DNA from 3 places in the Promicromonospora noduliphila genome. Region 3 is predicted to be linked to each of the others. Evidence: riboswitches for the same ligand, from Rfam matches in the RefSeq annotation. Region 3 holds a riboswitch; each other region holds the start of a gene.
What was found. A riboswitch is a leader RNA that binds a small molecule or an ion and turns the genes downstream of it on or off. The one in region 3 is predicted to bind S-adenosylmethionine.
Positions count from the first base shown of each region.

Region 1 (3,882 bases), 2.6 Mb from region 3:
TGTCGCCCAGCGGCAGGTCGTCGCGCACGAACGACCAGGCCAGGATCGTGACCGGCCCGGTGAGCATGCCCTTGACCGGCTTGTCGGTGAGCGACGCGGCGTAGGCCGTCCAGTCCACCGTCAGGGGCGCGGGACGCGACACGTCGCCCCACAGGATCGGCGGCCGCACGCAGCGTGAGCCGTACGACTGCACCCAGCCGTGCACGGTGGTCGCGAAGCCGTCGAGCTGCTCGGCGAAGTACTGCACCATGTCGTTGCGCTCGGGCTCGCCGTGCACCAGCACGTCCAGGCCCAGCTCCTCCTGGAGCGCGACGGTGCTCGCGATCTCGGCGCGCATCGCCGCCGTGTAGTCGGCGTCGGACAGGTCGCCGCGCACCCAGGCGGCGCGCGTGCTCCGGATCGCGGCCGTCTGCGGGAACGAGCCGATGGTCGTGGTCGGCAGCGGCGGCAGGCCGAGCCGCGCCTGCTGGGCGGCGGCCCGCTCCGCGTAGGGCGCGCGTTCGACATCGGCCGCGGTGAGCGCCGCGGTCCGCGCGCGGACTCCCGGCACGACGACGCCGGGCGCCTCGGCGCGCGACCGGACCGCCGCGGTCGACGCCGCGAGCCGGTCGGCCACGGCCGCCCGCCCCTCGGCCAGGCCGGTCGCGAGCGTCACGACCTCGGCCACCTTCTGGTCCGCGAACGCGAGCCACGACTTCAGGCCGGCGTCGAGGCGCGGCTCGTCGCCGACGTCGTGCGGCACGTGCAGCAGCGACGTCGAGGTGCCGACGGCGACGGCCGCGGCGCCGACTCCGGTGCCCGCCGCCGTCAGGCCCTCCAGGGTGGTCAGTCGCGCGTCGAGGTCGGCGCGCCAGATGTTGTGCCCGTCGATCACGCCCGCGACCAGCGTCTTGGTCTCCAGGCCGGGCACGGGCCCGGTCGGCACTGCGCCGCGGACGAGGTCGATCGCTATCGCCTCGACGTCGGTGCCGGCCAGCAGGGCGAGCCCGTCTCCGGCCTCGCCGCGCAGGCCGTCGCCCGTTTCGCCGTCGGCCTTGCTGCGTAGGTCGCCGTACGGTGCGGTGACGAGGATCGCGGGCCGCTCGGCGACGCCGTTCGGGCCGGGAGCGGGGGAGAGGTCGGTCGCGAGGCGTGCGTAGGCGCGGCGGACGGCGTCGGCCACCTCGGGGAACGGGACGCCGAGCAGGTCGGTGACCAGGGCGGGCTCGTCGAGCTGCACCCAGGGCGCTCCCGCGGCGGCCAGGGCGCGCAGCAGGTCGGCGTACGCCGCGACGACGTCGTCCAGCCGGTCCAGCGGGCGGAAGCCCTCGGGGCAGCCGGCGGCCGCCTTGCTGAGCAGCAGGAACGTCACCGGGCCGACGAGTACGGGCCGGGTCACGACGGCCTGGCCGCCGTCCGCGGGGCGGGCCAGCTCGGTGAACTCGCGCACGGCGCGGTCGTCGACGAACCCGAGCGGGGTGTTCGGCCCGATCTCCGGGACGAGGTAGTGGTAGTTGGTGTCGAACCACTTGGTCATCTCGAGCGGGGGCTTGTCGCCCTCGCCGCGGGCGAGCGTGAAGTAGGCCGCGAGGGAGAGCGGCGAGCGGTCGGCGGGGACTGCCGGGCCGGCGGAGGGGGCCGAGCCCGTCCCGGCCTGCACCAGATCCTCGAACCGCTCGGGGACCGCGCCGAGCAGGGCGACGGCGTCGAGCACCTGGTCGTAGAACGAGAACGAGCCGGGGACGACGGCGGACCCGGCGTCCAGGCCGAGGCCGACGAGGTGGCGGGCCGTGGTGAGCCGGAGGTCGCGGGCGATCGCCTCCAGCTCGTCGGCGGTGGTGCGTCCGGCCCAGAAGGCCTCGACGGCGCGCTTGAGCTCGCGGCGCCGGCCGATGCGCGGGTAGCCGAGGATCGTGGCGCGGGGGAGGTGCGGGTGTGGGGACTCGACTGCCATGCGTATCAGCTCCATCGGACCTGGCGTTAGCACCTTGCCTCGGAATTGGCGCTCCGAGGCAGGTTGCTGCGGTGTCGTGGAGCCAGGACTCTCGACCGCTCTGGATGATTGACCTGGATCGTAAGCATGCCCGGGATGTGGTCGGCAAACCGTCCACTTTTCAAGACGGCGCTCTGATTGCCGGCGTTGCGGGCCAAATAGTGTGCCAAGCGCGCTGCGCACACCGGGCCGCCGTCCGCAGGCCCAGCCCGCCGCAAGCCCACGCAATTGACCATGCAGTTACTGCGGCAACGGGCCGTGGACCAGCAGTAACCACATGGTCAAGTCGGTGGTCATCAGGATGGTTATGGATGGCGGTGTTGGCGGCGGAGTTCGGTGATGGATCCTGGCGTTTCCCACGGAGTCCCATCCGAGAACCCGGAGAACCCGAACCCGAGAAGGCAGGACCACATGTCGAAGATCCTCATGGTCATCTCCTCCGCGGCGAGCCTGCGGCTGGCCGACGGCACCACCCAGCCGACCGGCTACTGGGCCGAGGAGGTCGCTGCCTGTGCCACGGCGTCGCCGGACTGCTGAGCGCCGAGGCACCTGACGGCGCGTTCGCCTACGCCGGGCGTGCGCTCACCGCGTTCACCGACGAGGAGGAGCACCAGGGCGGCCTGGGCGACGGCGCGCCGTTCCTGGTCGAGTCCCGGCTGCGCGAGCGGGGCGCCGTCGTGCAGACCGGGCCTGCCTGGAGCAGTACCGTCGTCCGGGACGGCAACCTGATCACCGGGCAGAACCCCCAGTCGAGTGTGGCCACGGCCGAGGCGGTGCTCAAGGCGCTCGCGGAACGGTGACGGGCGTCGTCCGCGGCCCCGTCGGTAGCCTTGCCCCAGGCGAGGACGGTCGGCGGCCTCTGTGACGGAGGGTGACGCGGGTGCCGAGTCTTGATCTCCTGGCCACGTTCCTGGAGGTCTACCGCACCGGCTCGCTGTCCGCGGCGGCCGACCGGCTCGGCGTGAGCCAGCCCGCCGTCACCGGGCAGCTCGCCCGCCTCGAGGAACAGCTCGGGACCACGCTGTTCGTGCGGTCCAGCAGGGGTGCGCAGCCCACCGAACGGGCGACGGCGCTGGCCGCCCAGGTCGGCCTCCACGTGGACGGGCTCCGCGCGGCGCTCGGCGCCGGGAGCGAGGACCGTCCGGTCGGCGGGCTCGTCCACGTGGGCGGCGCCGCCGAGCTGATGACCCTCCGGGTGCTGCCGCTCCTGGCGCCGATGATCGCCCAGGGTGTCCAGGTCCGGGCGGCCTTCGGGCTGGGCGACGAGCTGCTGGCGGCACTGACGGCGGGTCGCCTCGACGTCGTCGTCTCCTCGGTACGCCCCCGGCAGGACGGCGTGGCCGCCGCACCGCTGGTCGACGAGGAGTTCTTGCTCGTGGGGCCGCCGTCGCTGGCCCACACCGTCGACCCGGTGCGGCTCGAGGCCGACCCGGTCGCCGCGCTGTCGCACCTGCCGATCGTGGCCTACGCGGAGGAGCTCCCGATCGTTCGCCGTTACTGGCGCAGCGAGTTCGGGCGCCGGCCGCCCAACGCGGCGTCGCTGGTGGTCCCGGACCTCCGCGCGGTCCTCGCCGCCGTGATCGCAGGGGCCGGGGTCTCCGTCCTGCCCCGGTACGTCGTCGCCCCGGCGCTGGAGGCGGGCCAGGTGGTCCAGCTCCACCACCCCGAGGCGCCGCCGCTGAACACCCTGTTCCTGGCGGTACGACACGGCGTGCCGCACAGCCCGGCCCTGGCCGCGGTGCACGCGCGGCTCACGGAGGCCGCCCGCGAGTGGGGGAGTCTCTAGGGCGGGTACAGCGATGCGCCGAACCGGCGGTTGCCCTGAGGCCTGCGCGCCGAGCCGCAAGTTGGTGACGATGGCGGACGCCGAGCCGCAAGTTGGTGACGACGACCGACGCCGAGCCGCAAGT
Region 1 is NZ_CM167806.1:2,719,124-2,723,005, forward strand. It holds gene metE (5-methyltetrahydropteroyltriglutamate--homocysteine S-methyltransferase) at 1-1,933, opposite strand, end outside; SAM riboswitch class I at 1,942-2,044, opposite strand; gene AC0QU1_RS11900 (hypothetical protein) at 2,384-2,509, shown strand; partial or broken gene AC0QU1_RS11905 (type 1 glutamine amidotransferase family protein) at 2,485-2,772, shown strand; gene AC0QU1_RS11910 (LysR family transcriptional regulator) at 2,853-3,758, shown strand.
Region 1: it holds a riboswitch for S-adenosylmethionine, as region 3 does, so the genes downstream of both, metE (5-methyltetrahydropteroyltriglutamate--homocysteine S-methyltransferase) here and AC0QU1_RS00315 (methylenetetrahydrofolate reductase) in region 3, are expected to answer to the same signal.

Region 2 (3,882 bases), 250 kb from region 3:
AGCGGAACTTCGAGCAGCAGTGTCAGTACACGCCGTTCACGTCGATGCTCAACGTCGCAGGGCTGCCCGCGATCACCGTGCCCATCCACTGGACCGCGCCTACCCCCGAGGCGCCCGCCGGGCTGCCGATGGGGGTACAGCTCATCGGCCGGCCGGGCGGTGAGCTGACGCTGCTGGCGCTGGCCGCGCAGCTCGAGGCGGCGCTGCCTCGCCCGCGGGCGTTCCCCCTCTGAAAACCCACCTTCGGTTCTGCCCGAAAGGGGTTCCGCTCGTTCCAGCGCCGGTGGTTGCATACCCCTTGGGGGTATACCGACGCGGTACGAGAGGACTGGAACGATGACCGAGACATTCGAGACGGCCGCCCCCGCACGGCCGAGCCGCTGGACCGGGACCTGGCCCACGAACGCCGCGTGGATAGTGCTCGGGGCGGTCACGGGCTTCGGCCTGCTGGTCAGCGGGACGGCGCTTGCCGGCGGCGCCTGGCAGGACGCCGCCGCCGAGGACCCGACCACCGCCGTCGGCGTCGCAGCGCTGTGCTACCTGGCCGCGGCGGTGACCGGGGTTCGCTGGGCGGGCTGGCTGGCCGTGGTCCCGGCGTCGGCGATCCCCGTCGTGTCCGAGCTGACCGGCTCGCCGCGCTGGATCACGTTCGCGCTGGTGGGCGTGGTTCTGGCCGGGATAGGCCTGGCGCTGCGGCGTCGCGCCACGTGGCCGCAGACCGCCGCCATGGTCGGCTACTTCGGGGTGGCGGCCGTCGCGCTGTACCTGGAGCCGCGTCTGGGGCTCGCCCTCGCGGGACTCACCCTGGCCGCGCACGCCGGCTGGGACCTGGTGCACTACCGGCGCGACATCGTGGTCAACCGCTCGCTGGCGCTGTGGTGCATCGGGCTCGACGTGACCATGGGCGGCCTCTGCGTGGCGCTCGCTCTGTGACGGCACACCGGTCAGGCGTACGGGTCGCTCAGGTGACCGGTACGCCCGGCCAGTGCTACGACTCGTCGGGAAGGCAGCCGAAGTCCTCGTCGAAGCCGAGGGCGGCCGTCGCCAGGAGGCCCGCGAGGCCGGAACCCTCCGGGACGGGGCGCGGGTCGTCGGTCACCACCCAGAGCCCGTCGACGACGTCGTACCCGGCGCTCGGACCCTCCGCCACGAGGCGGCCGACCGCCGCGATCAGGCGCTCGACCTCCTCGCCCGCGGTGCCGACGCCGACCGACGCGCGCACCGCCCCCGCATCGAACCCGAGGCGGCCGAGCAGCGGGTGCGCGCAGAACCGGCCGTCCCGCACGCCGATGCCGTGCTCGGCGGACAGGTAGGCGGCGACGAGGCCGGGGTCGTAGCCCGCCACGGTGAAGGTGACGACGCCGACGGGGTCGACGGCGTCGGCCCAGACCCGCACGACCTCGACGCGGTCGATCGCCTCCAGCCCCGCGACGAGCCGGCGGCGCAGCGCGCTCTCGTGGGCCACGACGTCGGCCGGGTCGAGCGCGGCCAGCTCCTCGCACGCCGCCGCGAGCGCCACGGCGCCGATCACGTTGGGCGAGCCGGCCTCGTGACGGGCAGGGCCCTCGTGCCAGTCGGTGCCGGCGACCCGCACGCGCCGGACGGCGCCGCCGCCCGCGAGGTACGGCGTGCCCGCGTCGAGCCAGTCGCGGCGGCCCACCAGGACGCCCGCGCCGAACGGGGCGTAGGTCTTGTGCCCGGAGAAGGCGAGGTAGTCGACGCCGGTGGACTCCAGGGAGATGCGGCGGTGCGGCACGAGCTGGGCGCCGTCGAGCGCCACGCGCGCCCCCAGCTCGTGGGCGACGGCGACGATGTCCTCGACGGGCAGCGACTCGCCCGTCACGTTGGAGGCGCCGGTGAGGGCGAGGAGGGCGAACGGCCGGCCGGCAGCGGCGGCGTCGACCAGCTCCTCGCGGATCTGGGCGAGGGTCTCGGCCACGGTGCGGCCGCCGGTCAGCACGGTCGCTTCGGTGTCCCGCTGCCAGGGCAGCAGGTTGGCGTGGTGCTCGACGTCGAGCACCAGCACGCGGCCGGGTGCCCCGTCGGCCTGCGCCGGGATGCAGCCGGCGAGGAGGTTGAGGGAGTCGGTGGTGTTGCGCGTGATGATCGTCAGGTCGTCCTCGCGCGCACCGACGAACGTGCCGATGGTGCGGCGAGCCGTCTCGTAGAGCGCCGTGCTCACCTGGGAGAGGTATCCCGCGCCGCGGTGCACGCTCGCGTACAGGGGGAGCACCTCGGCCACGCGGTCGGCCACCGCCTGCAGCGCGGGGGCGGACGCCGCGACGTCCAGGTTCGCGTACGAGACCTGCGTGCCGTCGACGAGCGGGACGGCCGTCGCACCACCGACGACGGGGCGCAGCGGGGCGACGTCGGTGACCGGTGCGTCCGGGAGAGCCGAGTCACGGGTGAGAGTGGGTGCAGACATGGCGTCCTCCAGCACAGTCCTGGGGGAGGTCCCCCGCGCTTGCCGCACGCGGTCTGCGTGCGGCCAGGTCGTCACCCGGGGCACCCCACCGCGGAGGGAGGGTTGCCGGCCAGCGAGCCGGGGCTTGGCGCTGGCGCTCATGACCTGGAGTCATCCTGTGGTGCTGGCCAACGCGCGTCAACGGGCGTCTCAGATGCTGGTCCCACGATCCGGTCATGCCTCGACCGAGCCCGTTCGTATGTCGAGACGCTGTTCCACCCACCGGACACGTGTCGTAGGCTGGCAGGCGACCATCCCGAGCGGCCGAGTGACGTGGCACGACGACGCCGCAGCAACCCAGCGCCCCGCCCCGCGGCGAGGGCGGACGAGGGTGCTACCGCCACGACCGATGGAGGACCACCATGAGCGATCCCGCGCACCCCGACGCCCACCCCGCCGACGGTTACGCCGGCGACATCACGCCCCAGCAGGCATGGGACCTGCTCGCCGCCGACCCGGAGGCCACCCTGGTGGACGTCCGCACAGAGGGCGAGTGGCGCACGATCGGCGTCCCCGACACGGCGTCGCTCGACAAGCGGCCCGTGTTCAGCGAGTGGGTGCACGCGGGCGGCCGCCCCAACACCGAGTTCCTCGCGGAGCTCAAGGCGGCCGGCGTCACGGGCGGCCCCGTCGTGTTCCTCTGCCGGTCCGGCCAGCGCTCGATCGGCGCGGCCCGGCTCGCCACGGCGTCGGGCATCACGCCGTCGTACAACGTGCTGGAGGGTTTCGAGGGTGCTCCGGGGGCCGACGGCGTCCGCGACCAGCAGGGCTGGAAGGTCGCGGGCCTGCCGTGGTCGCCGGACGGGGCGGCAGCGGTGGCGGAGACGCCCGCGTCGGAGACGCCCGCATCGGAGACCGGCCGGTGACCGTCACCGGGGCCTTCCCGCCCGACGCCAACCCGGGCGGGTCCGGCCGCAAGCCGCTCCCGGACGGCGTCCGGCCGGCGACGCTCGCCGTGCGCGGCGGGCACCAGCGCACCGAGTTCCAGGAGACGAGCGAGGCGCTGTTCCTCACCCAGGGCTACGTCTACGACTCGGCGGCCGACGCCGAGGCCGCGTTCAAGGGCGACCTCGACCGGTTCGTCTACTCGCGCTACGGCAACCCGACGGTGCACACCTTCGAGGAGCGGCTGCGCCTGCTGGAGGGCGCGGAGGCCTGCTACGCGACTGCTACCGGGATGTCGGCGGTGTTCACCGCGCTGGCCGCGCTGGTGAAGTCGGGGTCGCGGATCGTGGCGGCTCGGGCCCTGTTCGGGTCGACCGTCGTGATCTTCGAGGAGATCCTCGCCAAGTGGGGCGTGCGCACCGACTACGTGGACGGGCACGTGCTGTCCCAGTGGGAGGAGGCCCTGGCGACGCCGGCGGACGTCGTGTTCTTCGAGACGCCGTCCAACCCGATGCAGGACATCGTGGACGTGC
Region 2 is NZ_CM167806.1:321,693-325,574, reverse strand. It holds gene AC0QU1_RS01355 (amidase) at 1-233, shown strand, start outside; gene AC0QU1_RS01350 (hypothetical protein) at 337-933, shown strand; gene AC0QU1_RS01345 (aminotransferase class V-fold PLP-dependent enzyme) at 989-2,425, opposite strand; SAM riboswitch class IV at 2,456-2,570, opposite strand; gene AC0QU1_RS01340 (rhodanese-like domain-containing protein) at 2,827-3,330, shown strand; gene AC0QU1_RS01335 (O-succinylhomoserine sulfhydrylase) at 3,327-3,882, shown strand, end outside.
Region 2: it holds a riboswitch for S-adenosylmethionine, as region 3 does, so the genes downstream of both, AC0QU1_RS01345 (aminotransferase class V-fold PLP-dependent enzyme) here and AC0QU1_RS00315 (methylenetetrahydrofolate reductase) in region 3, are expected to answer to the same signal.

Region 3 (3,882 bases):
GTGAGTAGTCCGTGACGTTCGCCGACGCCGTGTGGTGGATCAGGATCTTGTTCGGGTTGGTCGAGACGCTGTCGATGGTGCCGCGCGGGGCCTGCGCGCCCCAGGTGGCGCAGCTCGCGATGGTCGGCGCGGCGACCTCGACACCGGCGAGCGCGCCCGGCGGCGCGTCGGCGGGCGCCTCGGGATCGGGGGCAAGGGACGGCGGCGCGTCCCCGGCGCGCGCCGGAGCGCCGGCCCCGGCGACAGCAGGCGACGCGACGGCGGGCGAGGCGACGGCGGGGGCCGCGATCGTCGCGCCCGCGGCACCGATGCCGAGGACGACGGCGCCGCGCAACAGGTCGCGCCGGCCGAGCTGGGCGCCTTCGCCGAAGGCCGGGCGGTCAGGGTCGAGATCCTTGGGGCCGAGATCGAACGACTGGTCGTGAGAGTGGTCGTGAGTGTGCACGGTTGAACCTCCACGAAACGGGTCACGCCGGGACGCGCCAAGTCTCGTGGCGGGCCAGACGTGCGACAAGCAGCCCGCATGGGGACAACTCCCCATGCGCGAGCACTACGCCGCCGCACGCCCCGTGAGGCCCACCCGCTCCAGGAGGTCGAGCGCCGGACGGTGCTTGTTGAACGTGTAGACGTGCACGCCGGGGGCACCGGCGTCGAGCACCTCGCGCGCGAGCACCGCCGAGTACTCGATGCCGTGCGCGTGCTGCGCCTCCGGGTCCACGGCGCCGTCGGGCGCGGTGAGCCGGTCGAGGTCTCGCAGGAGCTCGGCGGGTGCCGCCACGCCCGTGAGCTCCTCGACGCGGCGCAGCCTGCGCGCCTCGGTGGTGGGCAGCACCCCGGCCAGGATCGGGATGGTCACGCCGGCGGCGCGGGCCGCCTCGACGAACCCGGTGTAGGACTCCGCCCGGTAGAAGAACTGCGTGATCGCGAAGCTCGCGCCCGCCTCCTGCTTCTCCAGCAGCCGCTGTACCTCCTGCTCGCGCGTCGTACGCGCCCCGGGGTTGCCGTCGGGGAACGTCGCGACGGCGATGGCCAGCGGCCGGGCGGCCGACCGCAGCGCGGTGCTCGCGTCCGCCGCGCACCGGCGCTCGTCCACCTGCCGCAGCAGCCGGACCAGGTCCACGCTGGACTGCACCCCGTCCGACGGCGGGCTCCAGTCCGGCTCGTCGCGTGGCGGGTCACCCCGCAGGGCGAGGAAGGACCGCACGCCGGCCTCGAGGAACTCGTCGATCACCTCGGACACGTCCTCCCGGGACGCCCCCACGCAGGTCAGGTGGGCCACCGGCAGCACGGGCGTGCCCCGCAGCAGCGTGGCGAGCACCTCCCGCGACGTCGCCCGGTCGCCCCCTGCAGCGCCGTAGGTCACCGACACGAAGTCCGGGTGGGCGGCCACGAGCCGCTGCGCCGTCTCCCAGAAGTTGGGCGCGACGTCGGGCCGACGCGGCGGCATCAGCTCGAACGACACTGTGGGGCGATGCGGGTGTGGCTCGGCGACCATGGCTGCTCCATCGAACCTGGCGTGAGCACCTTACGTCCTCACGCCACGGCCACGGGGCAGGAAGTCGGCAGGTTGCTGCGGTGTCAGGGAGCCAGGACTCTCGACCGCTCTGGATGGGATCGCCACCATGCTAAGTGATTGTCCAGCACTGGGACAGATTCCGTCCGACCTCCGAGACGCCCCGGTCCAACCCTCGCCGCGCTACTTCACCGACCCCGCCACGAGGCCGCCCACCAGCCGCTTCTCGATGATCATGAACAGGATCACCACGGGCACGATCGCCACCACGGACACCCCGAACACGTAGTGCCACGACGTCTCGTACTGGCCCACGAACTTGGTGAGCGCCACGGACAGCGGCTGGTTGCCCGCCGTCGTCAGCAGCACGAGCGAGGCCGCGAACTCGTTCCAGGACGCGACGAACGTGAACACGATCGCCGTCACGATCCCTGGCCACACGAGCGGCAGGTTGATCCTGGTCAGCACGGTCAGGGTGCCCGCGCCGTCGAGCTGCGCCGCCTCGTCCACCTCCTTCGGGATGCCCGCGAAGAAGCTGTGCATGATCCAGACCGCGAACGACAGGTTGAACGCCGCGTTCACCAGGATCATCGCGGCCCACGTGTCGAGGATCCCGATGGCGATGAACTCGCGGAACAGGCCAGAGGTCAGCACCGCCGGCTGCACCATCTGGGTCACGATCACGAGGAACAGGAAGAGGAGCCGCCCGCGGAACCGGAACCGCGCGGTGTAGTAGGCGGCGGGCAGAGCGACGGCGAGCACGAGCAGCGTCGCGCACACCGAGATCACCAGGGTGGAGATCAGGTTCTGCAGCAGCGGCGTCTCGGGCGTCGACCACATCGTGACGTAGTTCTCCCAGTGCCACTCCGTGGGGAAGTAGGTGGGATCGACCGACCTGATCTCTGCCTTCGTCTTCACCGAGCCGAAGAACATGATCACGTACGGCAGCAGGAACACCACCAGCACCACGAGCCCCGCGAGCAGGCGCAGCAGCAGGGAGCCGAGAGGCACCTGGTCGGTCGTGTACTTCCGCACCCGCCGCCGGTCGTCCGACGGCGGACGGGTCGCCTCGCGCGGCGTCGTCGCCGAGTCGGTGATCGCGGTCATCAGACCTCCTCCAGGGGGCGGACGACCCGCACGTAGACGGCGACGATCCCGATGACCACCAGGAACGCGATGACCGACAGCGCGCTCGCCAGGTCGATCTGCCGCTGGTTCTGCATGTACTTGAAGATCATGGTCATGACGGTGTCGGCGTCGTACCCGGGGATGGAGCCCGTCATGACCCGCAGGATCGGCAGCGAGTTGAACACGTTGATGATGTTGATCAGCACCGCCACCGACACCGCGCCCCTCAGCTGCGGCAGCACCACGCTGAAGTAGGTCCGCAGGCCTCCGGCGCCGTCGATGCGCGCGGCCTCGACGGTCTCGCCGGGGACGGTCTGTAGGCCGGCCAGGATCGTGTACGTGGTGAACGGCAGCGACACGAACACGGCCACCACGATGGCCCACGCGAACGCGGTCTCCGGGTGCCTGGTCCAGCCGTAGCCCTCCGGCGTGTCGATCAGGCCGACGTCCACGAGGAACGAGTTGATGATGCCGAAGTAGGGCTCCAGGCCGTAGTGCACCACCAGCGTCGTCATGACCACGCTGGAGGCCCACGGCACGATGACGGCCATCCGCACCAGGCGGCGGCCGGGGAACGCCTTGTTCAGCAGCGCCGCGAGCGCGAGCGACCCGATGAGGGTGCAGCCCACCACGACGACCACCCACACGACCGTGCGCCCGAGGATCGGCCAGAAGTACTGGAAGCCGACCACCGTCGCGAAGTTCGCGAGGCCGACGCCTCCGTCGTCCACGCCGCTCTGGCTGATGTCGCGTGTCGAGTTCCAGAACATCACGCCCACCGGGAACAGGACCACGGCCGCGATGAGCGCGACCGCGGGCCCGATCCACGGCAGGGCCTTCAACAGGTCCTTCACCGGTTTCCCCGTGCTTTCGGTTCAGCGTTGTGTGTGGTCAGTCGTGTCCGGCCGACGGCGGACGGCGCCCGGCGTCAGCCCGCGTCGACCTGGGCCTGGATGTCGGCCAGGACGTCCTGGGCCGGCTTGTCCCCGTCCAGCTCGCCGAACTGGGCCTTGAACGCGGAGTCCGTGGCGGCCCAGTCGGGGTTGGTGGTCGGGTAGAACTGCGCGTCCGGCAGCACCTCGAGGAACGGCGCGAGCGCCTCCTCGTCGGCCAGCTCCTCCGAGCCGGACAGGGTGGTGGGCAGGAAGCCCTCGGCCTGCACCCACGGGACGTAGACGTCGGCGGAGTAGAAGTAGTCGAAGAAGGCGGTGATGGCCTCCTGCTTGTCGCCGTCGTTCTGG
Region 3 is NZ_CM167806.1:71,520-75,401, reverse strand. It holds gene AC0QU1_RS00320 (golvesin C-terminal-like domain-containing protein) at 1-445, opposite strand, end outside; gene AC0QU1_RS00315 (methylenetetrahydrofolate reductase) at 551-1,495, opposite strand; SAM riboswitch class I at 1,500-1,615, opposite strand; gene AC0QU1_RS00310 (carbohydrate ABC transporter permease) at 1,697-2,620, opposite strand; gene AC0QU1_RS00305 (carbohydrate ABC transporter permease) at 2,620-3,495, opposite strand; gene AC0QU1_RS00300 (extracellular solute-binding protein) at 3,570-3,882, opposite strand, start outside.